3 regions of the Streptomyces sp. NPDC060366 genome follow, and region 1 is predicted to be linked to each of the others. Evidence: riboswitches for the same ligand, from Rfam matches in the RefSeq annotation. Region 1 holds a riboswitch; each other region holds the start of a gene.
What was found. A riboswitch is a leader RNA that binds a small molecule or an ion and turns the genes downstream of it on or off. The one in region 1 is predicted to bind cobalamin.
Positions count from the first base shown of each region.

Region 2: another riboswitch for cobalamin. It lies ahead of metE (5-methyltetrahydropteroyltriglutamate--homocysteine S-methyltransferase); the one in region 1 lies ahead of ACFWHU_RS05070 (cobalamin biosynthesis protein).
Region 3: another riboswitch for cobalamin. It lies ahead of ACFWHU_RS11040 (ribonucleoside-diphosphate reductase subunit alpha); the one in region 1 lies ahead of ACFWHU_RS05070 (cobalamin biosynthesis protein).

Region 1 covers NZ_JBHXDC010000002.1:49,798-56,887, forward strand. The annotation lists gene ACFWHU_RS05050 (alpha/beta hydrolase family protein) at 1-652, opposite strand, end outside; gene ACFWHU_RS05055 (class II aldolase/adducin family protein) at 746-1,462, opposite strand; gene ACFWHU_RS05060 (inorganic phosphate transporter) at 1,799-3,058, shown strand; gene ACFWHU_RS05065 (hypothetical protein) at 3,081-3,323, shown strand; cobalamin riboswitch at 3,459-3,606, shown strand; gene ACFWHU_RS05070 (cobalamin biosynthesis protein) at 3,726-4,712, shown strand; gene ACFWHU_RS05075 (cobyric acid synthase) at 4,709-6,286, shown strand; gene cobN (cobaltochelatase subunit CobN) at 6,283-7,090, shown strand, end outside.
Region 2 covers NZ_JBHXDC010000005.1:387,088-394,177, reverse strand. The annotation lists gene argB (acetylglutamate kinase) at 1-797, opposite strand, end outside; gene ACFWHU_RS16650 (DUF1801 domain-containing protein) at 964-1,401, shown strand; gene ACFWHU_RS16645 (SAM-dependent methyltransferase) at 1,423-2,241, opposite strand; gene ACFWHU_RS16640 (RNA polymerase sigma factor) at 2,745-3,356, shown strand; gene ACFWHU_RS16635 (hypothetical protein) at 3,359-4,081, shown strand; gene ACFWHU_RS16630 (exonuclease domain-containing protein) at 4,142-4,708, shown strand; cobalamin riboswitch at 4,839-5,042, shown strand; gene metE (5-methyltetrahydropteroyltriglutamate--homocysteine S-methyltransferase) at 5,202-7,090, shown strand, end outside.
Region 3 covers NZ_JBHXDC010000003.1:464,395-471,484, reverse strand. The annotation lists gene ACFWHU_RS11055 (carbon starvation CstA family protein) at 1-490, shown strand, start outside; gene ACFWHU_RS11050 (YbdD/YjiX family protein) at 487-693, shown strand; gene ACFWHU_RS11045 (GNAT family N-acetyltransferase) at 792-1,316, shown strand; cobalamin riboswitch at 1,394-1,526, shown strand; gene ACFWHU_RS11040 (ribonucleoside-diphosphate reductase subunit alpha) at 1,675-4,071, shown strand; gene ACFWHU_RS11035 (ribonucleotide-diphosphate reductase subunit beta) at 4,071-5,090, shown strand; gene ACFWHU_RS11030 (GNAT family N-acetyltransferase) at 5,155-5,694, shown strand; gene ACFWHU_RS11025 (TerD family protein) at 5,890-7,090, shown strand, end outside.

The DNA of each region.
Region 1 (7,090 bases):
TCGCCGCGTCGAGGTCGCGCCATTCGGAGTCGCCGAGGTGCCCGAGGCCGTCCGGGGAGTGCGGGGCGCCGCGGTCGCCCCGGTAGGCCAGGTTCAGCACCGGGAACTGCTGGTCCACCAGGAACTCCAGGACGTTCATGGGGTGCTCCGGCGTGGTGCCGAGGCCGTGCGCGGTGATCATCCAGGTGTCCCGGCTGCCGGGCACGAACCAGCCGGGCAGCGGGCCGAGTTCGCCGGGGAACTCCACCTGGTCGAAGTCGATGCCGAGCGCGGTGGCGGGGTCGCCGTGGTGGAGCTGGGGCGTGAGCCGGACGCGGCTGCCGGCGTGGAGGGTGCCCCGCCCGACGCGTTCCAGTCTGCGCACGACCGTGTCGGCGGGGTGCGGTACGTCGTCGATGACCGGACCGACGACCGCCTGGACGTCCGCGGACTCCAGGCCGTACGTGCCGGGGCGCAGGGAGGCGAGACAGCGGGTCAGGGTGACGCGGCCGGCGGCCGTGGCGTGCACGGCGAGCCGTGGGTCGCCCGGCAGTGGTCGTCCGGGGGGCGCCTTGAGCGCGGCGTCGCTGGCGTACCGGCCGGCCGCCACAGCGGCCGTGCCGACACCGATCACTGTGGTGACGGCTGCTGCCGTCGCTCTGGCCGGGCGCATTCCCCCAGTGTCGGTACGGACGGCCGGTACGGCCAGTGGAGCGGGCGTCCGGGGTGAGGTTCCGGCGGCCCGCGGGGGGCCGATCCCGCGTGGTCAGCCGCGCTGGCCGTAGCCCCTGAGCTGCTCCTCGACGTCCCGTACCTGCTGCCGGGAGAGCAGGGCCGGCGTACGGCCGGGGACGGAGGTGGCGGTGAGCCACAGACGGCACATCCACTCCAGCTGTGCCGTGCGGTCGTACGCCTTGTCCAGGGTGTCCGCGTAGGTGAGGGTGCCGTGGTTCTGAAGCAGACAGCCCGTGCGGTCGCGCAGCGCGCGCAGCATGTGCTCCGCCAGGGCGTCGGTGCCGTACATCGCGTACGGGGCGACCCGGACCGGCCCGCCGAAGTCCGCCGCCATGTAGTGGATCAGCGGGAGTTCGGGGACGAGGGTGGAGACGGCGGTGGCGTGGACGGCGTGGGTGTGCACCACGGCGCCGGCGGTGGAGTTCCGGTAGACCTCCAGATGCATCGGCAGCTCGCTGGTGGGCCGGAGGCGGCCGACGACCTGCCGGCCGTCCAGGTCGACGGCGACGGTGTCCTTTGGCGTCAGCCGGTCGTACGGCACTCCGCTCGGCGTGACGAGGACGAGCTCCCCGACGCGTACGGACACGTTGCCCGAGGTGCCGACGACCAGTCCGTCGGCCGCGCTCCGGCGGGCGGTCGCGACGAGGTCCCGCCAGGCCTGTTCGATCTCCGGCCCGTCCGGGTGCCCCTGTTCGTGCCCGTGCCCGCTCCCGTGGTCGTGTCCGTGCGTGTGTCCGGTTTCCGTCATGCGGCGATTTTGCCAGTCGGCGCAAGGGAGTTCGCGGGGTCCGCGGGTCCCTCGGTGAGGTGAATCTCTCCCCGCCGCCGACCCCGGCGGGCGGGCCGCGCCGGATGCCCGGCAGGGGGCCGGAATCGGGGCGGAATCGGAGCGGGGGCGGGGCGCCGCACGGGTCGAGCGGAATCCGCGTGGCGCCCCCGGCACCGGGAGTGACACACCCGTTCACAAGCGGAGCGACCACACTCTGTTGGGAGTCACCGCAACGCCTGCCTCAGTTCATCTTCCGTTCACTCAGCATCCCTACGTTCCTGAACGGCCACTGACGTCAAACGATTGCCTGGGTAAATGGAACACATCACGCTGCTGCTCGCGATCGTGATCGTGACGGCTCTCGTGTTCGATTTCACGAACGGTTTCCACGACACCGCCAACGCGATGGCGACGACCATCTCGACCGGCGCACTGAAACCCAAGACGGCGGTGGCGATGTCCGCCGTGCTCAACCTCGTCGGCGCGTTCCTGTCCGTCGAGGTCGCCAAGACCATCTCCGGCGGGCTCATCAACGAACAGGGCATCCAGACCGAAGTCATCTTCGCGGCGCTCGTCGGCGCCATTCTGTGGAACCTGTTCACCTGGCTGCTCGGCCTTCCGTCGAGTTCCTCCCACGCTCTGTTCGGCGGACTCATCGGCGCCACGCTGATGTCCGTCGGCACCTCCGGTGTCAACGGCGGGGTCGTCGTCACCAAGGTCCTGCTCCCGGCGCTCGCCGCGCCGCTGGTGGCCGGTCTGGCCGCGATGCTGGCCACCCGGCTGACGTATCGCATCGGCCGCAACACGGACGAGAAGGACACGGCGAAGGGCTACCGCGCGGGACAGATCGCGTCGGCCGGCCTCGTCTCCCTCGCCCACGGCACCAACGACGCGCAGAAGACCATGGGTGTCATCACCCTCGCGCTGGTCACCGGCGGCGTCCTCGCCCCCGGCTCCAACCCCCCGATGTGGGTCATCGTCTCCGCCGGTGTCGCGATCGCGCTCGGTACCTACCTCGGCGGCTGGCGCATCATCCGCACCATGGGCAAGGGCCTCACCGACCTCCGGCCGCAGCAGGGCTTCGCCGCCCAGACCAGCGCGGCGACCGTCATCCTCGCCTCCTCCCACCTGGGCTTCTCACTCTCCACCACGCAGTCCTGCTCCGGTGCCGTGATGGGCGCCGGCCTCGGCCGCAAGGGCGGAGTCGTCCGCTGGTCGACCGCCACCCGGATGTTCATCGCCTGGGGGCTGACGCTGCCGGCCGCCGGTCTGGTCGCCGCGGGCGCCGAGTTCCTGACCAAGCAGGGTCCGTGGGGTGTCGCGGTCACGGCCGCGCTGCTCGTCGGTCTCTCGGCGGTCATCTGGCTGGCGTCGCGCCGTCAGCCGGTCGACCACACCAACGTCAACGAGGCGGACGAGCCGGCCGCCGCCGAGCCCGTGGGTGTCGTGACCGCCGCCATCGCCGCCGTCACCCCGCCCCCCGTGGGCGGCCCGGCGTCGGAGATCGCCGCCACCATCCCGGCCCCGGGCCCCGGGGAACCCACCGCCGAACCGGCCCGGACCGCGACGGTCTGACGAAGCGAAGGACACTTTCAGCATGAACATCGACTGGGCGGCGCTCGGCTCCGTCTTCGGCGTCAGTCTCGTGGCCACCATCGCTCTGGTGGGTCTGTTCACCCTGGGCATCGTGGGGCTCTCGAAGGGCGCGTCGGGCGCGTCGGCCACGGCCTCCGGCTCCACCGGCTCCGGCTCCGCGGCGCTGGCCCGCACCGGCGCGTACGTCTGCTTCGGTCTGTGCCTGGCGGCCGTGTCGTACGGGATCTACATGATCGTCGCCTGAGCGGGACGATCGAGCACGGCTGAGGGGGGTGGCCCGGACCGGGTCGCCCCCCTCAGCCGCGTTCCGGTCCCGTGGGCAGCCGCGCCGTGTGGGCCTCAGCACACTGCCCCGCCGCAGGTCAAAGCCCGGTTGACGGGGGTTCGCACGCGTGGTGGACTGCCGAGGCCAATACGGCGACAGCGAAGAGGAAGCCGGTGCGAATCCGGCGCGGTCCCGCCACTGTGACGGGAGACAGCCATGTCTCCCGGAGCCAGGAACTCTTGTCGCCGCATCACGTCGAACCAGGGCGCGGACCCTGAGTGAGGACATGTCGCCATGCCCGGCTGCGGTTCAGCTGTCGCGTCCAGTGCTGTGAGTACGAGACCCCCGAGAACCTCCCGAGGCGTATCGGCGGGCTGAGCGATGCGTGCCGAGTATTCGGCGGGCCGTGAAGTACCGGCCCCGGGAAGCGTTTTCGCGTACGGCGCCGCCGCCGGTCTGCTCGCCGACCGGCTCCTCGGCGACCCCCGGCGCGGCCATCCGGTCGCGGGTTTCGGGCGGGTCGCGGGCGCCGTCGAGCGTCTGCTGTGGCATGACCACCGGGGCTGGGGCGCGCTGCACGCCGTCGTGTGCGCCGGGGGTGCGGCCGGGGTGGCCGCTCTCGTCTCGCGCGGACTGCGGGACCGTACGGCCGCGTCCGTCGTCCTGACCGCCGCCGTCACCTGGACCGTGGTGGGCGGTACGTCGCTGGGGCGCGAGGCGCGCGCCGTGGGCGGGGCGCTGGCGGCCGGTGACGTGGAGGTCGCGCGGGAGTGGCTGCCGCGGCTGTGCGGGCGGGACCCGCAGAGCCTGGACGAGCAACAGATCGCCCGCGCCGTCGTGGAGTCCGTCGCCGAGAACACCTCGGACGCCGTCGTGGGAGCCCTGGTCTGGGGCGCGTTCGGCGGGGTGCCGGGGCTGGTCGCGTTCCGCGCCGTCAACACGCTGGACGCGATGGTCGGGCACCGTTCGCCGCGCCATCTGCGCTTCGGCTGGGCCTCGGCGCGGCTGGACGACGTGGCCGGCTGGCCGGGAGCCCGGCTGACGGCCGCGCTGGCGGCGGTGGCGGGCGGCGCGCCCGCGCGGGCGCTCGGCGTGGTGCGGCGCGACGCGGGCCGCCATCCGAGCCCCAACGCGGGCCCCGTGGAAGCGGCGTTCGCGGGCGCGCTGGGCGTGCGGCTCGGCGGCACCCTCGCGTACGGCGGACGGGTCGAGCACCGGCCGGTCCTGGGCGGCGGGGGACGGCCGGTCGAGGTGGCCGACATCGAGCGGGCGGTCCGGCTGTCGCGCCGCGTCGGCGCGCTCGCGCTCGGCGTCTGCGTGGCCGGGCGGCTGCTGGCCGGCAACCTCCTGAAGAGGAGGGCCCGATGAGCGAGGGGTCGATGGGCGGAGGGCGAAGGCGCGGCGGCGGGCTGCTCGTCGCGGGCACCACCTCCGACGCCGGAAAGAGCGTCGTCACGGCGGGCATCTGCCGCTGGCTCGTACGCCGGGGCGTGAAGGTGGCGCCCTTCAAGGGGCAGAACATGTCGCTGAATTCGTTCGTGACGCGCGAGGGCGCCGAGATCGGCCGGGCGCAGGCGATGCAGGCGCAGGCCGCGCGCGTCGAGCCGACGGCGCTGATGAATCCCGTCCTGCTCAAACCCGGCAGCGACCGCAGCAGTCAAGTGGTGCTGATGGGGCGGCCGGTGGGTGAACTGAGCGCCCGCGGCTACCACGGCGACGGCGCGGGCCCCGGCCGCCAGGAGACGCTGCTCGGCACCGTCGTGGAGTGCCTGGAGGAGCTGCGGAGCACGTACGACGCGGTGATCTGCGAAGGCGCCGGCAGTCCGGCCGAGATCAATCTGCGGCGTACCGACATCGTCAACATGGGTGTCGCGCGGGCGGCCCGGCTGCCGGTCGTCGTGGTCGGCGACATCGACAGGGGCGGCGTCTTCGCGTCGTTCTTCGGTACGACGGCGCTGCTGAGCCCCGAGGACCAGGCGCTGATCGCCGGTTATCTCGTCAACAAGTTCCGCGGCGACGTGTCGTTGCTGGAGCCGGGTCTGGAGATGCTGCGCGGGCTGACCGGCCGCGCCACGTACGGTGTGCTGCCCTTCCGGCACGGTCTGGGCATCGACGAGGAGGACGGCCTGCGGGTCTCGCTGCGCGGCGCCGTACGCGAGTCGGTGGTGGCACCTCCGTACGGAGAAGAGGTCCTGCGGGTCGCCGTCTGCGCGGTGCCGCTGATGTCCAACTTCACCGACGTGGACGCGCTGGCGGCCGAACCGGGCGTCGTGGTGCGGTTCGTGGACCGCCCCGACGAGATCGCCGACGCGGACCTGGTGATCGTCCCCGGCACACGCGGCACGGTCCGCGCGCTGGCCTGGCTGCGCGAGCGCGGTCTCGCCGACGCGCTGCTGCGGCGCGCCGCCGAGGGTCGCCCGGTCCTCGGGATCTGCGGCGGCTACCAACTCCTCGGCGAGCACATCGAGGACGACGTCGAGTCCCGCGCGGGCGCCGTCGCCGGACTGGGACTGCTGCCCGTACGCGTCGAGTTCGCCCGCGAGAAGACCCTGGCGCGGCCCGTCGGCGAGGCGCTGGGCGAGCGCGTCGAGGGATACGAGATCCACCACGGCGTCGCCTCCGTGGAAGGCGGCGACCCGTTCCTCCTCGACAGCGGCGGACGCCGCCTCGACGGGTGCCGCTCGGGCCAGGTGTGGGGTACGCACTGGCACGGCTCGCTGGAGAGCGACGGCTTCCGGCGCGCCTTCCTGCGCGCCGTGGCCACGGCGGCGGGGCGCCGTTACGTACCCGCCCCCGACACCTCGTTCGCCACGCTGCGCGAGGAGCAGCTCGACCTCCTCGGAGATCTGATCGAAGAACACGCGGACACGGACGCGCTGCTGCGACTGATCGAGTCGGGCGCCCCGTCAGGACTTCCCTTCATCGCACCTGGAGCGCCATGACCACCGCGCCTGTCAACAGCCCCGCACCGAGCGTGCTGTTGCTGTCCACCGCCGATACGGATCTGCTGGCGGCCCGTGCCTCGGGCGCCCCGTATCTCATCGGCAACCCGAACCGCGTCGACCCCGACGGGGACCTGCCCGCGCTGATCGCGGGCGCGCGGATCGCCGTCGTACGCCTGCTCGGCGGCAAGCGCGCCTGGGAGGACGGTCTCGCGGCGCTCGCCGCGTCCGGCATCCCGACCGTGCTGCTGGGCGGCGAGTCCGTACCGGACGCGGAGCTGATGGCCGACTCGTCGGTGCCCGCCGGTGTGGTGGCCGAGGCACTGCGCTATCTCGTCGAGGGCGGGCCGGAGAACCTGGCGGAGCTGGCGCGGTTCCTCTCCGACACCGTGCTGCTCACCGGCGAGGGGTTCGAGGCGCCGCGCACGATGCCCGAGTGGGGCGTGCACGGCGAGCGCGCCTCCGTGGAAGGCCGGCCGACGGTCGCGGTCCTCTTCTACCGCGCGCACCATCTCTCCGGGAACACCTCCTTCGTGGACGTGCTCTGCGACCGCGTCGAGGAGCGGGGCGCCAACGCCCTACCCGTCTACTGCGGTTCACTGCGCGGCGCCGATCCCGCCCTGTACGAACGGCTCGGTGCGGCGGACGCGCTGATCGCGACCGTCCTCGCCGCAGGCGGCACGCGCGCGTCGGACGCGTCGGCGGGCGGCGACGACGAGGCGTGGGACATCGGGGCGCTGGCCGATCTCGACGTGCCCGTCCTGCAAGGGCTCTGTCTGACGTCGTCGCGGGCCGCCTGGGACG
Region 2 (7,090 bases), on a different contig from region 1:
TCCAGGACGCCTCGCAGCACCGCGTGCGGCACACGGCCGTCGAGCACGTGTGCGCGGCGAACGCCGCCGCGGACGGCCCGCAGGCAGCCCTCCATCTTCGGCAGCATCCCGCTCGCCAGCCCCGGCAGCAGCCCGTCCAGCGCGTCGGCCGTCAGGCGCTCGATCACCTCGGTGCTGTGCGGCCAGTTCGCGTACAGCCCCTCCACATCGGTCAGTACCACCAGCCGCTCGGCGCCGAGGGCCACGGCCAGGGCCGACGCCGCGAGATCGGCGTTGACGTTGTAGACCTGTCCGTCCACGCCGCGCGCCACGGGGGAGACGACCGGGATGTGGCCCTGGTCCAGGAGTGTGCGGACCATGTCCGGGTTCACTTCGACGATGTCGCCGACGAGGCCGATGTCCACCTGCCGGCTGTCCACCCAGGCGGACCGCCGTACGGCCGTCATCGTGTGCGCGTCCTCGCCCGTCATACCGACGGCGAAGGGCCCGTGGGCGTTGATGTGGCCGACCAACTCCCGCTGGACCCGCCCGCTCAGCACCATGCGCACGACTTCCATGGTCTCCGGTGTGGTCACCCGCAGACCTGCCTCGAACCGGGTCTCCAGGCCGAGGCGGTCGAGCATCGCGCTGATCTGCGGCCCGCCCCCGTGTACGACGACCGGGCGCAGGCCGGCGTGCCACAACTCCACGACGTCCCGGGCGAATGTCCGCCGCAGGTCGGCGTCCACCATGGCATTGCCGCCGAACTTGACGACGACGGTGCTGCCTCTTGCGGGCGTCGCGGTCCGTTCGGTCATGGTCTCCGTCTCTCGTGGTGTCCGTGGCGACGCATTGTTAGCTTAGCCTAACCTAAATGAGAAACGCCGTTGGTCGAACCGGTCACGAATGAAGAAGCGTCAGGTCTCCCGGCACGGTTAGCGTCAGAGGCACTTCACACCGATCACGACCGGGAGAGTGACAGCGATGAGCCCCAGCACCGGCTTCTCCGAGCAGGAACGTGCCGCCATCAAGGCGCGCGCCGCGGAGCTGAAGAAGGAGACGACCCGTGGCCGGGGCAACAAGGCGGCCGCCGAGGAACTCGACGTGCTGTCGAAGATCGCGGACATGGAGGCGTCGGACCGCGCGGTGGCCGAACGTATCCACGCCGTCGTCACCGCCAACGCCCCCGAACTGGCGCCGAAGCTCTGGTACGGCCAGCCGGCCTACGCCAGGAAGGGGAAGGTGGTGTGTTTCTTCCGCAGCGGGCACGTCGACAAGGAGCGTTACTCGACCTTCGGCTTCACCACCGAGGCGAACCTCGACGACGACAGCGGTCTGTGGCCCACGTCCTTCGCCGTGACCGAGTTGAGCGAGAAAACCGAAGCCACCATCGCCGCCCTCGTGAAGAAGGCCGTCGGCTGACGGCGTGCGGGAGCCCTCGGATCAGGGCTTGCGGGCGATTCCCGCATAGCAGGCGGCTTCCGCGTCCGTGACGTTCTCGGCCTGGTCCCCCTCGGTCGGGCGCCAGCGCTGGGTGGGGACGACGCCGGGGGCCAGGAGTTCCCAGCCGTCGAAGAGGCGGGCTATCTCGGCGTGGGGGCGCGCCTGGCCGGGGGTGCCGGCGGCGCGGTAGGCGCCGGTGAGCCGGGCGATTCCCTCGGGGTCGAAGTCGGGGGTGACATGGGTGATGGTGAGGGTGCTGCCCGAGGGGAGTGCCGCTTTGAGATGTTCGACGATGCCGTGCGCGCCGCCCTCGACACGGTCGTCGGTGACGAAGTGGAGAAGGGCGTTGAGGCTCAGCGCGATGGGCCGCTCGAAGTCGAGCGTGGCGGCTATCTCCGGTGTCGCCAGCAGCGCGGCAGGGTCGGTGACGTCGGCGTGCGCGTACGAGGTGTGGCCCTCGGAGTGGCTGTGGAGCAGGGCCCGCGCATGGGCCAGGACGATCGGATCGTTGTCCGTGTAGACCACGCGCGCCGCGGGGGTGACCTCCTGGGCGACCTCATGGAGGTTGGGGGAGGTGGGGATGCCCGTGCCGATGTCGAAGAACTGGGTCATGCCCTCCTGGGCGAGGAACCGCGTCGCGCGCCGCATGAAGCGCCGGTTGATGCGCGCGGTGGCCAGGAGGGAGGGGAAGGCGGCCAGGGCTTTGCCAGCCGCTTCCCGGTCGGCGGGGAAGTTCGTCGTGCCGCCGAGGTAGTAGTCGTACATCCGAGCCGAATGCGCCTGATCCAGCTTCAGGTCCACCGTGCCGTTCTCCGTCATGCCACGCCCCCAGGGGTTGTCCGGTGTCCGCGGCCCGGGTACGCGCCGCGCCGACGCCCCCTCCGCCACCGGGGTTCACTTCCCGTCGTCCGCACGGGACAACCGTGGGAGCGGGGGCGTTCCGCCGGGGCCATGGCGGCCCGTTCGGACGAACGGGAACACGTTTCCGAAACCGCCACCCGAACGTCTAAGTAGTCATACTATTACCGTCGGCGAAGATAATTGACCGAAGGTTTGCACAAGGAGCCCGTTCATCCGGTTGGCTGTCGAGTGAGACATCCCGTCTCCACCGACATCCCCTCCACCGTGGAGCGGCACGGTGCCCCAGCCCCCCCAAGGACATGCGTGGAACTCGATCGGGAAGCCCAGGCGATTCGCCTCCCGGCAACCGAAGTACGCGCCGGGGCACGCCACCTCCGCAGTCCGCAGTACGCCCCCCACACACCGTCGGGCGCCGCCCTGACGCCGGACGCGCCGACCCCCGCGTCCGAGAGCGGAACGTGATGGCCGCACCAACCCCCAAGACACGGGGCGCCAACGCCCCGAGCCCCAGAGACGCCCCCGGCGAGGACTCCCGACAGGGACGGCTGGGACTGACCTTCGACGCCTTCCACGACTACCACCGCGAGTTATGGATGCGCTACGCCCACACCCAGGTCGGCGGGCGGCCCGCGGCCGAGACCGTCGTGGACAACGCCTGCGCACACCTGAAGCGCGACTGGAAACACGCCCTCGCCCAGGAGTCGGTCTCCCGGTACGCCTGGTCGCTGCTGAAGGAAGAGACCCACCGCTGGCTCGGCGAACGCGGACTTCAGCCGCTCCTGGTCGGCACCGCCGCCTTCCACGCGGCCATCGCGAAACTCCTCCGGCACGACACCCGTGACGAGTTCACCGTCCTGGAAGACGAACTCGGCCTGTACGGCGCCATCGCGGAACTCCCGGAGCGTCAGTACGACGTCATTGTCCTGCGGTTCGTCCTCGGCGAGGACGAGGAGAATGTCGCGGAGTACCTCGGCATCGAGCTCGCCACCGTACGATCCCAGGCACAGCACGCCCGCCGCCGCCTGGCACGCGAACTCAGCCTGGCCATCGAACCGACCGAGACGGAAGGGTAGACGTGCGCACCAACGACCACGCCTCCATCGGCGCCCTGCTGGACCAGGCAGAGGTCCTCGTCGACACCTACACCGACTACGACACCGAAGCCGCCCGGCAACGGGTCGACGCCAAGGCCGCCCGCGTACATCCCGACTCCGCCACCGGCGCGCCGCGCACTCCCGCCGCGCACGAGCAGGCGGCCCGCGATCTCGACCTCGCGGTCGCCCTCATCGTCGACACCCCACAGGCGGCAACGGCCCTGGCACGTCTGGCCGATGACGACCGGCCGGACCCCGAGGGCGCGGTCGTCTTCGGCGCGCTGCTCCACCTGGCGCGCGATCACGACGCGGCCCAGTTCTGGTGGCAGTTCGCCGCGGGTGGCGGCAACCGCACCGCCGCCTTCTGCCTCTACCTCGCCCACGGTCGGCGTGCCGAGTTCAGCGACGCCCGGCACTGGCGCGCGGAGGCCCGCAGACTGACGGCCCCGGACAGCGCACAACCGGCCCCGGCCGCACGCCCGCTGCTGCCGGAGAGCATCCGCCACCAGCTGCTGACCCAGTGCCGCTCCGGCAGCCGCCCCACGCTTCCGGCCCGTCTGGAAGCGGTCATCAACCGCCTTCCCGTCGACCCGGACCACGACTTCGGTACGATCCCGCGCCCCGTCCCCACCCTGACGCGCGACCTTCCCCACAGCCACCAAGTCGCCCCGTGCGGCGGGGCGTCCGGGGGAGACGACGCGTAGTCGGCCCGACGCCGTTAATCCGGATGACTCGGGACGGTGGTCGTTCCTACCCTGACCCCCATGGACATCGAGGGGCACCTGCTGAACGTGGTCGATGTCGAGGCGACCTGCTGGGAGGGAGAGCCGCCACTCGGGCAGGTGAGCGAGATCATCGAGATCGGGCTGACGGTCGTCGACCTGCGCGCGGGCGAGCGCCTCGCCAAGCACCGGCTGCTGGTACGCCCGGCCCGGTCCGAGGTGAGCCCGTTCTGTACGGAGCTGACGGGGCTGACACCCGCCGAGGTGGCCGGGGGGCTGCCCTTCGCCGAAGCCTGCCGGGTACTGGCGAGCCACCACCGCGCGGGCCGGCTTCCCTGGGCCAGCTGGGGCGACTACGACCGTAACCAGTTCACCCGCCAGTGCCGGCGGACGGGTACGGAGTACCCCTTCGGCCACCGGCACACCAACGCGAAGGTCGCCTTCACCGCCTCCTACGGCCTGCGGCGCCGCCCGGGAATGGCCCAGGCACTGAGGGTGGCCGGCCTCCCGCTGGAGGGCCGCCACCACCGGGGCGACGACGACGCGTGGAACATCGCCGCCCTGGTCGTGCGACTGGCGGGCCGCGGAGACTGGCCCGCCGCGTCCTGAGCGGCACCGGGAATCGCGACGGCGTCGCGCCGGCACGCGCCCGCGTTCCGGCTCGTCCATTTCACCGTCCGCGATGTGGTCAACACGTGTGCGCCCGCCACTGGGCCCTCTAGGCTGGTCGGTGCAGCTGGTTCGTTCCTGTCCGCCAGGCAGGTGCGTCGTAAGAGGGAACCCGGTGGGAATCCGGGACTGCCCCGCAGCGGTGAGTGGGAACGACCGCCGTCATACGCACTGGGCCCGGACGGGTCTGGGAAGCGACGGCCAGTAGGTGTCTCGTGACCGATACGAGACGGGCCCACGAGTCCGAAGACCTGCCCGTTGCCCGTGCGTGAACGATCGCGCGCGGTTGTTCCGGTGACCTCGTGGGCGGGTCGGCGTACATATCGAGCGGCAGTCGCGCGCAACGCGCGACGTGGTCCGCACGGTCGGTCGTCCCTTCGCGCCCGCGTCCCGTCCCCGGGACTCAAGGACACATCTCGCGAAGGAGAGTTCCGTGACAGCGCAGTCCGCAGCCGCGGCAGCACGGGCCACCGTGTACGGCTACCCCCGCCAGGGACAGAACCGGGAACTGAAGAAGGCCGTCGAGGGCTACTGGAAGGGCCGCGTCGACGCCGACGCCCTCCGGAAGACCGCCGAGGATCTTCGCCGTTCGAACTGGCGGCAGTTGGCCGACGCCGGCATCCATGAAGTGCCCTCCGGCGACTTCTCCTACTACGACCACGTCCTAGACACCAGCGTCATGGTCGGCGCCGTCCCCGCGCGGCACCGCGCGGCGGTCGCCGCCGACTCACTGGACGGCTACTTCGCGATGGCGCGGGGCACCCAGGACGTCGCGCCGCTGGAGATGACGAAGTGGTTCGACACCAACTACCACTACCTGGTGCCCGAGCTCGGCCCGGACACCGACTTCTCCGCGGACCCGACCAAGCAGGTCGCCGAGTTCAGGGAAGCCCTCGCGCTCGGCCTCACCGCCCGTCCGGTCCTGGTCGGGCCCATCACCTATCTCCTGCTCGCCAAGCCCGCCCCGGGCGTGGCCGCCGACTTCGAGCCGCTGACACTGCTCGACCGGCTCCTTCCCGTGTACGCCGAGATCCTGGCCGACCTGCGCGCGGCCGGCGCCGACTGGGTGCAGCTGGACGAGCCCTCGCTCGTGCAGGACCGCACCCCGGCCGAGCTGAACGCCGCCGCCCGCGCCTACCGCGACCTGGGCGGTGCGACCGACCGGCCCAAGCTGCTCGTCGCCTCCTACTTCGGGCGGCTCGGGGACGCGCTGCCCGTGCTCGCCAAGGCCCCGATCGACGGGCTCGCGCTCGACTTCACCGAATCGGCCGCCACCAACCTCGACGCACTCGCCGCCGTGGGCGGGCTTCCCGGCAAGCGCCTGGTAGCGGGCGTCGTCAACGGACGCAACATCTGGATCAACGACTACGAGAAGTCCCTCGCCACACTGGGCACGCTCTTCGGCCTCGCCGACCGCGTCGACGTCTCCGCCTCCTGCTCCCTGCTGCACGTCCCCCTCGACGCCGGCGCCGAACGCGACATCGACCCCGAGATCACCCGCTGGCTCGCCTTCGCCCGGCAGAAGACGGAGGAGATCGCGGTACTGGCGCGCGGACTCGGGCAGGGCACCTACTCCATCACGGCCGAACTCATCACCAACCGCGCGGCCCTCGCCTCCCGGGCCGGCTCCGCGCTCACCCGCGACCCGGCCGTGCGCGCCCGCACCGCCGCCGTCACCGACGCGGACGCACGGCGCTCCCAGCCGTACACCGAACGCACCACGGCGCAGCGGGCGCGCCTCGGCCTTCCGCCGCTGCCGACGACCACCATCGGCTCCTTCCCGCAGACCGCCGAACTGCGCACCGCACGGGCCGACTTGCGCGCCGGGCGGATCGACACCGCCGGATACGAGGAGCGGATCAAGGAAGAGATCCGGGAGGTCCTGTCCTTCCAGGAGAAGGCCGGGCTCGACGTCCTGGTGCACGGTGAGCCCGAACGCAACGACATGGTGCAGTACTTCGCCGAGCAGCTGACCGGTTACGTCGCCACGAACCACGGTTGGGTGCAGTCGTACGGCACCCGTTACGTACGCCCGCCGGTCCTCGCCGGGGACATCTCCCGGCCCGAGCCGATGACGGTGCGCTGGACCTCGTACGCGCAGTCGCTCACCGGCCGTCCGGTGAAGGGCATGCTCACCGGGCCCGTCACCATGCTCGCCTGGTCCTTCGTCCGCGACGACCAGCCGCTCGGGGACACCGCCCGCCAGGTCGCACTCGCCCTGCGCGACGAGGTCAACGACCTGGAGGCGGCGGGCACCTCGGTCATCCAGGTCGACGAACCCGCTCTGCGCGAGACACTGCCCCCGCGCTCCGCCGATCACGC
Region 3 (7,090 bases), on a different contig from region 1:
GCTCGCCGTCTGCACGACGCTGCTGGTGAAGTCCGGACGGCTCAAATGGGCCTGGGTGACGGCGGTTCCGCTGGCCTGGGACGCGGCGGTCACGCTCACCGCGAGCTGGCAGAAGATCTTCTCCGAGGACCCGAAGGTCGGCTTCTTCAAGCAGCGCGAGGTCTACCAGACGGGCATCGACAACGGCGAGGTGCTCCCGCCGGCGAAGACGATGGACGACATGCACACGGTCGTCACCAACTCGACGGTGGACGGCGTGCTCTGCGCGCTCTTCGCGATCCTGATCATCGTGGTCATCGTGGACGCGGGACGGGTCTGCTACAAGGCGATCCGGCACCCGGAGAGCGTGAAGCTCTCGGAGACGCCGTACGTGAAGTCGGAACTGGTCGCACCGGCGGGCATGTTCCCGACGAAGGAGGAGAAGGCGGAACTGGCGGCGGCGGAGGCGAAGGCGTCCGCCGGGGCGGGTGCGGGGACGGGCTCGTCATGACCTCCGCGGCGAAGGTGCGCCACGCGGTGGGCCGGATCCGCTGGTACGTACGGGAGTTGACGGGCGAATCGGCGTACGACCACTACGTGGCCCACACCCGCGCCTGTGACCCGACGGCGGAGCCTGTGACGCGCCGGGCCTTCGAACGGAGCCGCATGGACGCGCGCGAGGCGGACCCGAGGGAAGGGTTCCGCTGCTGCTGAGCGGTGACTGAAGGGCCGCCGTTCCCCTGCGGGGAGTGGCGGCCCTTCGTCGTGCGGGGTCAGTGCGGCCGGTCCTCGTCGTGTCGCACACTGCATGGATGGATCAGACGACACGGCCGGCGACCGACTTCACCATCAGAGCGGCCGAGCCCGCCGAGTACGACGCGCTCGGCGAGATAACCGCGCGCGCCTATCTGGACGACGGGCTGCTGGACTTCGGGGATGGGGACCCCTATCTGGCGACCCTGCGGGACGTCGCGGCGCGTGCCGAGGGGGCCGAGGTGCTCGTAGCCGTCGGCGGGGACGGGCGCGTGCTCGGTGGGGTGGCCCACGTCTCCGGACCGTCCGCGTGGGCCGATCTGGCCGGGGACGGGGAGGCCGAGTTCCGGATGCTGGCCGTCGCGTCCGCCGCGCGCGGGCGGGGTGTCGGCGACGCGCTGGTACGGGAGTGCGTGGCCCGCGCACGGGCCACCGAGGGGTGCGTACGGGTGCGGCTGTCCACCCAGAAGGCAATGCTGGGCGCCCACCGGATCTACGAGCGCCTGGGCTTCGTACGGACCCCGGAGCGCGACTGGTCTCCCGTCCCGGGGCTGTCCCTGCTCACCTACAGCCTGGAAATCTAAGGCGTTTCGGGGTCGATCCAGGGCAAGGCTGAACACCCACGACACAACATGTGGGGGGTGCCGTCGCCAACGAGCCCCACATGTATGCTCAAGTCTGCTGTCGCCGCAGGAGAATCCGGTGGAAATCCGGAACTGTCCCGCAACGGTGTGCTGTGGTGCGCTTTGTCGCGCCCGTGAGTCCGAGCACCTGCCGACGGCGCATCCGGCTCGACCGATCCGGGTGCCGAGACGTCCGGGCCCCGAGGCTGGGCCGGTGGACGCCGCGCCGCGCGCTGCCCGTTTCCGGGACGGCGTACGCGGGCGTGCGCCGCCGTGCCCCCTTCCTCGTGGCCCAGAGCCGAGCGAGGGAGAGCACCACGTGACCATCGCGCCAGCCGATCCGGCTTCAGCGATCTCAGAGCGGGGACGGGACACGGCCGTACCGGCCGACGGACCCGGTACGAGCCTTCTGCGGCTCCTCACCGACCTCACCGCCGACCTCGCCGACACCGACCCCGGCCGGGTCGCCGCCGCCGCGCTCCGTGGCCGCAACGCCGCCTCGGACGAGGCCGAGTTGCGCGAACTCGCCACCGAGGCCGCCGCCGGGCTCATCTCCGAGGACCCCGCGTACTCCCGTCTCGCCGCCCGCCTCCTCACCCGCACCATCGCGGACGAGGCCGCCGGCCAGGGTGCCGTCTCCTTCTCCTCCTCGGTCGCCGTGGGCCACGCGCAGGGTCTGATCGCCGACCGTACGGCCGCGTTCGTCACCCGCCACGCCGCCCGCCTCGACGCGCTCTTCGACCCCGCCGCCGACGACCGCTTCGGCTACTTCGGCCTGCGCACCCTCTTCAGCCGCTATCTGCTCCGGCACCCGATCAACCGCGATGTCATCGAGACGCCGCAGTACTTCATGCTGCGCGTCGCGTCCGGGCTGGCCAAGGACGACTCCCCGGCCGCCATGGACGAAGTCGCCGCGCTGTACGGCCTGATGAGCCGGCTCGACTACCTTCCCTCCTCACCCACGCTCTTCAACTCCGGCACCCGCCACCCCCAGATGTCGTCCTGCTATCTGCTGGACTCCCCGCTGGACGAGCTGGACTCCATCTACGACCGCTACCACCAGGTGGCGCGCCTCTCGAAGCACGCGGGCGGCATCGGCCTCTCGTACTCCCGTATCCGCGCCCGCGGTTCACTGATCCGCGGCACGAACGGGCACTCCAACGGCATCGTCCCGTTCCTGCGGACGCTGGACTCCTCCGTCGCCGCCGTCAACCAGGGCGGCCGGCGCAAGGGCGCGGCCTGCGTCTACCTGGAGACGTGGCACGCGGACATCGAGGAGTTCCTGGAGCTGCGCGACAACACCGGCGAGGAGGCGCGCCGTACGCACAATCTGAACCTCGCGCACTGGATCCCCGACGAGTTCATGCGCCGGGTCGACGCGGACGGCGACTGGTCGCTGTTCTCGCCCTCCGACGTGCCCGAGCTGGTCGACCTGTGGGGCGACGACTTCGACGCGGCGTACCGGGCGGCCGAGGCGGCGGGCAAGGCTCGCAGGACCATCCCGGCGCGTGAGCTGTACGGCCGCATGATGCGTACCCTCGCGCAGACCGGCAACGGCTGGATGACCTTCAAGGACGCGTCGAACCGTACGGCGAACCAGACCGCCGAGCCCGGCGCCGTCGTGCACTCCTCGAACCTCTGCACCGAGATCCTGGAGGTCACGGACGACGGCGAGACGGCCGTCTGCAACCTCGGCTCGGTCAACATCGGCGCGTTCGTCACCGAGGGCGGCGAGCTGGACTGGGAGCGGCTGGACGACAGCGTCCGCACCGCCGTGACCTTCCTCGACCGGGTCGTGGACATCAACTTCTACCCGACCGAGCAGGCCGGCCGCTCCAACGCCAAGTGGCGCCCGGTGGGCCTGGGTGTGATGGGCCTCCAGGACGTCTTCTTCAAGAAGCGGCTGCCGTTCGACTCCGCCGAGGCCGCGGCGCTCTCCACCCGTATCGCCGAGCGGATCATGCTGGCCGCGTACGAGGCGTCCTGCGACCTCGCCGAGCGCGAGGGCCCGCTGCCGGCCTGGTCGAAGACCCGCGCCGCGCGCGGGGTGCTGCACCCGGACCACTACGACGTGGAGCTCAACTGGCCCGAGCGGTGGGATGCGCTGCGGGCGCGCGTCGCGAAGACCGGTATGCGCAACTCCCTGCTGCTCGCCATCGCGCCGACGGCCACCATCGCCTCGATCGCCGGGGTGTACGAGTGCATCGAGCCGCAGGTCTCCAACCTCTTCAAGCGCGAGACGCTGTCGGGCGAGTTCCTTCAGGTCAACGCCTATCTGGTGGCCGAGCTGAAGAAGCTCGGCGTGTGGGACGCGCAGTCCCGCGAGGCGCTGCGCGAGTCCAACGGCTCGGTGGCGGGCTTCGGCTGGATCCCGGCCGAGGTGCGCGAGCTGTACCGCACGGCGTGGGAGATCCCGCAGCGCGGCCTGATCGACATGGCGGCGGCGCGTACCCCGTTCCTCGACCAGAGCCAGTCGCTGAACCTGTTCCTGGAGACGCCGACCATCGGGAAGCTCAGCTCGATGTACGCGTACGCCTGGAAGAAGGGGCTCAAGACCACGTACTACCTGCGGTCGCGCCCGGCGACGCGGATCGCCCGCGCGGCGAAGTCGCAGCCGGTGGCCGCCGCCGTACCCGTACCCGCACAGATGGCGCCGGACGCCGACGCCGTCGCCTGCTCCCTGGAAAACCCCGAGTCCTGCGAGGCCTGCCAGTAATGACCAACCCTGCCGTAGAGAAGAACCTGCTCGACCCGGGCTTCGAACTGACCCTGCGCCCCATGCGCTACCCGGACTTCTACGAGCGCTACCGGGACGCGATCAAGAACACCTGGACGGTCGAGGAGGTCGACCTCCACTCCGACGTCACCGACCTCGCCAAGCTCTCCCCGGGCGAGCAGCACATGATCGGCCGGCTGGTCGCGTTCTTCGCGACGGGCGACTCGATCGTCTCCAACAATCTGGTGCTGACGCTCTACAAACACATCAACTCCCCCGAGGCTCGGCTCTATCTCTCGCGCCAGCTCTTCGAGGAGGCCGTGCACGTCCAGTTCTACTTGACGCTGCTCGACACCTACCTCCCGGACCCGGCGGACCGCGCGGCGGCGTTCGACGCGGTCGAGGAGATCCCGTCGATCCGCGAGAAGGCGCAGTTCTGCTTCAAGTGGATGGACTCGGTCGAGAAGATCGACCGCCTGGAGTCGGCGGCGGACCGGCGCCGCTTCCTACTGAACCTGATCTGCTTCGCGGCCTGTATCGAGGGCCTGTTCTTCTACGGAGCGTTCGCGTACGTCTACTGGTTCCGCTCGCGCGGCCTGCTGCACGGGCTGGCAACCGGCACCAACTGGGTCTTCCGCGACGAGACGATGCACATGAACTTCGCCTTCGAGGTCGTGGACACCGTCCGTAAGGAGGAGCCGGAACTCTTCGACGACGCGCTCCAGCAGCAGGTCACCGACATGCTGAAGGAGGCGGTCGAGGCGGAGCTCCAGTTCGGCCGCGACCTGTGCGGCGAGGGCCTGCCGGGCATGAACACGGAGTCGATGCGCGAGTACCTCCAGTGCGTCGCGGACCAGCGCCTCCAGCGCCTGGGCTTCGCGCCGGTGTACGGCTCCGAGAACCCGTTCTCGTTCATGGAGCTGCAAGGCGTCCAGGAACTGACGAACTTCTTCGAACGCCGCCCGTCGGCGTACCAGGTGGCGGTGGAGGGCACGGTCGGCTTCGACGACGACTTCTAGAAAGCGCCCTTCGTGATATCCGGGCCCCGTGGAACGCTCCACGGGGCTCGGGCACGATGACCCCATGTTTCATACCCCCCTCCCCGCAGGTGAGGGCCTTCAACTCCGCGAATGGACCGATGCGGACGTCCCCGCCCTGTCGGCGCTCTTCGACGATCCCGAGATGGACCGCTGGACGCCGCTGCGGGCGCCGTTCGACGAGGCGGCGGCGCGCGCGTATGTGACCCGCGCCCACGAACGCCGGGCGACGGGCCAGGCGCTCCAGCTCGCCATCACGACGGACGGGCACACTCCCATGGGCGAGGTGCTGCTGTTCGTTGCGGCGGGGGACGGCTCCGAGGTCGAACTCGCCTACGGAATCGGCGCCCCGTACCGCCGCCGGGGCCTGGCGTCCCGAGCGGTACGCCTGATGCTCCCGCACGCGTTCCACGACGCGAGAGCCCGCCGCGCGGTGCTCCGGATAGAACCGGCCAACGCGGCGAGCGCGGCGGTGGCGCGTGCGACGGGCTTCCAACTCACGGACGAACCACTGGTGGTGAGGGAGAGCGGGCCGCGAAGCGTGACACTCCAGACGTGGGAACAGCGACGCGGCGCCCCGTACTGATGACGGGTGTACGGCCCGCGGACCGTGACCGGGGTCGTACGGTCCGCGTTGGATGGTGAACTACATTCGCACATCGGTACGTTGGGGTGTGAGGCGTATGGGAACCGGCAACATTCCTCTCCTTCACCTGCCCCTAACTCCGGACATAACGTCATCTGGGTTGAAGCAGGGTAGATATCGCATCATCCTTGGCCCATGGAACTCGCCTCCGCCGCCGTCGACATGCCCATCACGGGTGACTACGCCTACGACTGGGCCTTGATCGACGTGGAGACGTCGGGCCTCATGGCCAGGCGGGACCGGGTGTTGTCCATCGCGGTGGTGACGATCGGACCGGACGGCGAGCAGACCGATGAGTTCTCGACGCTGCTCAATCCGGGATGCGATCCGGGGCCGGTGCACGTCCACGGACTGACCGCCGACCGGCTGTCGGGTGCGCCGACCTTCGCTCAGGTCGCCGGGCGGATCGGGTCCTTGCTCCAAGACCGGGTACTGGTCGCCCACAACGCCCAGTTCGACTACGACTTCCTGGCCTACGAGTTCGCCCGTGCGCGGATGTGGCTGCCGGTTTCCCAGCGGCTCTGCACCCTGGCCCTCAACCGTCAGGTGGATCCACCGACGGACGATATGAAGCTGGGCACCTTGGCCGCTCACTACGGGGTCCCCCAGACACAGGCACATGACGCCCTGGACGACACCCGTGTGCTGGCCGGAATCCTGCGGGCGTCGCTGCGCGAGGCGGCGCGGCTGGACCTGCCGTTACCGCTGGTCGCCTGCCCGCCCCGGGCGGAGTCCCAGTTCACCCCGCGACCGCCCAAGACACCTTGCGCGTACCGGAACCCGGGACGGCTGACCCCCGGCGGTCCGCTCCGGCAAGGGATGAAGATCGCGATAACCGGTGAGACCGGGCACGCCCGGGCCGAGTTGGCCGGGCGGGCCGTCGCCGCCGGGCTGAACATGGTGACCTCGGTCAGTCGGCACACCAGCGCGCTGGTCACCAACGAGCCGCTGTCCGATTCGGCCAAGGCACGGCGCGCGGCGGCCGAAGGGGTGCCGGTCATCGACGAGCCCACTTTCCTGCGGATGCTGACCGACGTACAGACCGGAACAGCGCATGAGGCGACGGCCGCCGCCGTGACATCCGCTCCGCTCAAGGAGCCCACAACACCACAAGCCGTTCCCGCTCCTCGCCAACCGGCAGGCCCGGCCGGCACCTTGGACGGAGCGCTGGCAGGGCGCCGGGTTCTGGTTCTTGGCGGCGTCCATGCCGACGCCGCCGCGGCTCGCACCCGCGTCGTCGATCTGGGCGGTTCAGCGGCGGTCAACCTGTCGGCCAGCGTGACCGACGTCGTCCTCCTCGCCGACGGTGAGAGAGACCGCCGCATGAGCCGCATCA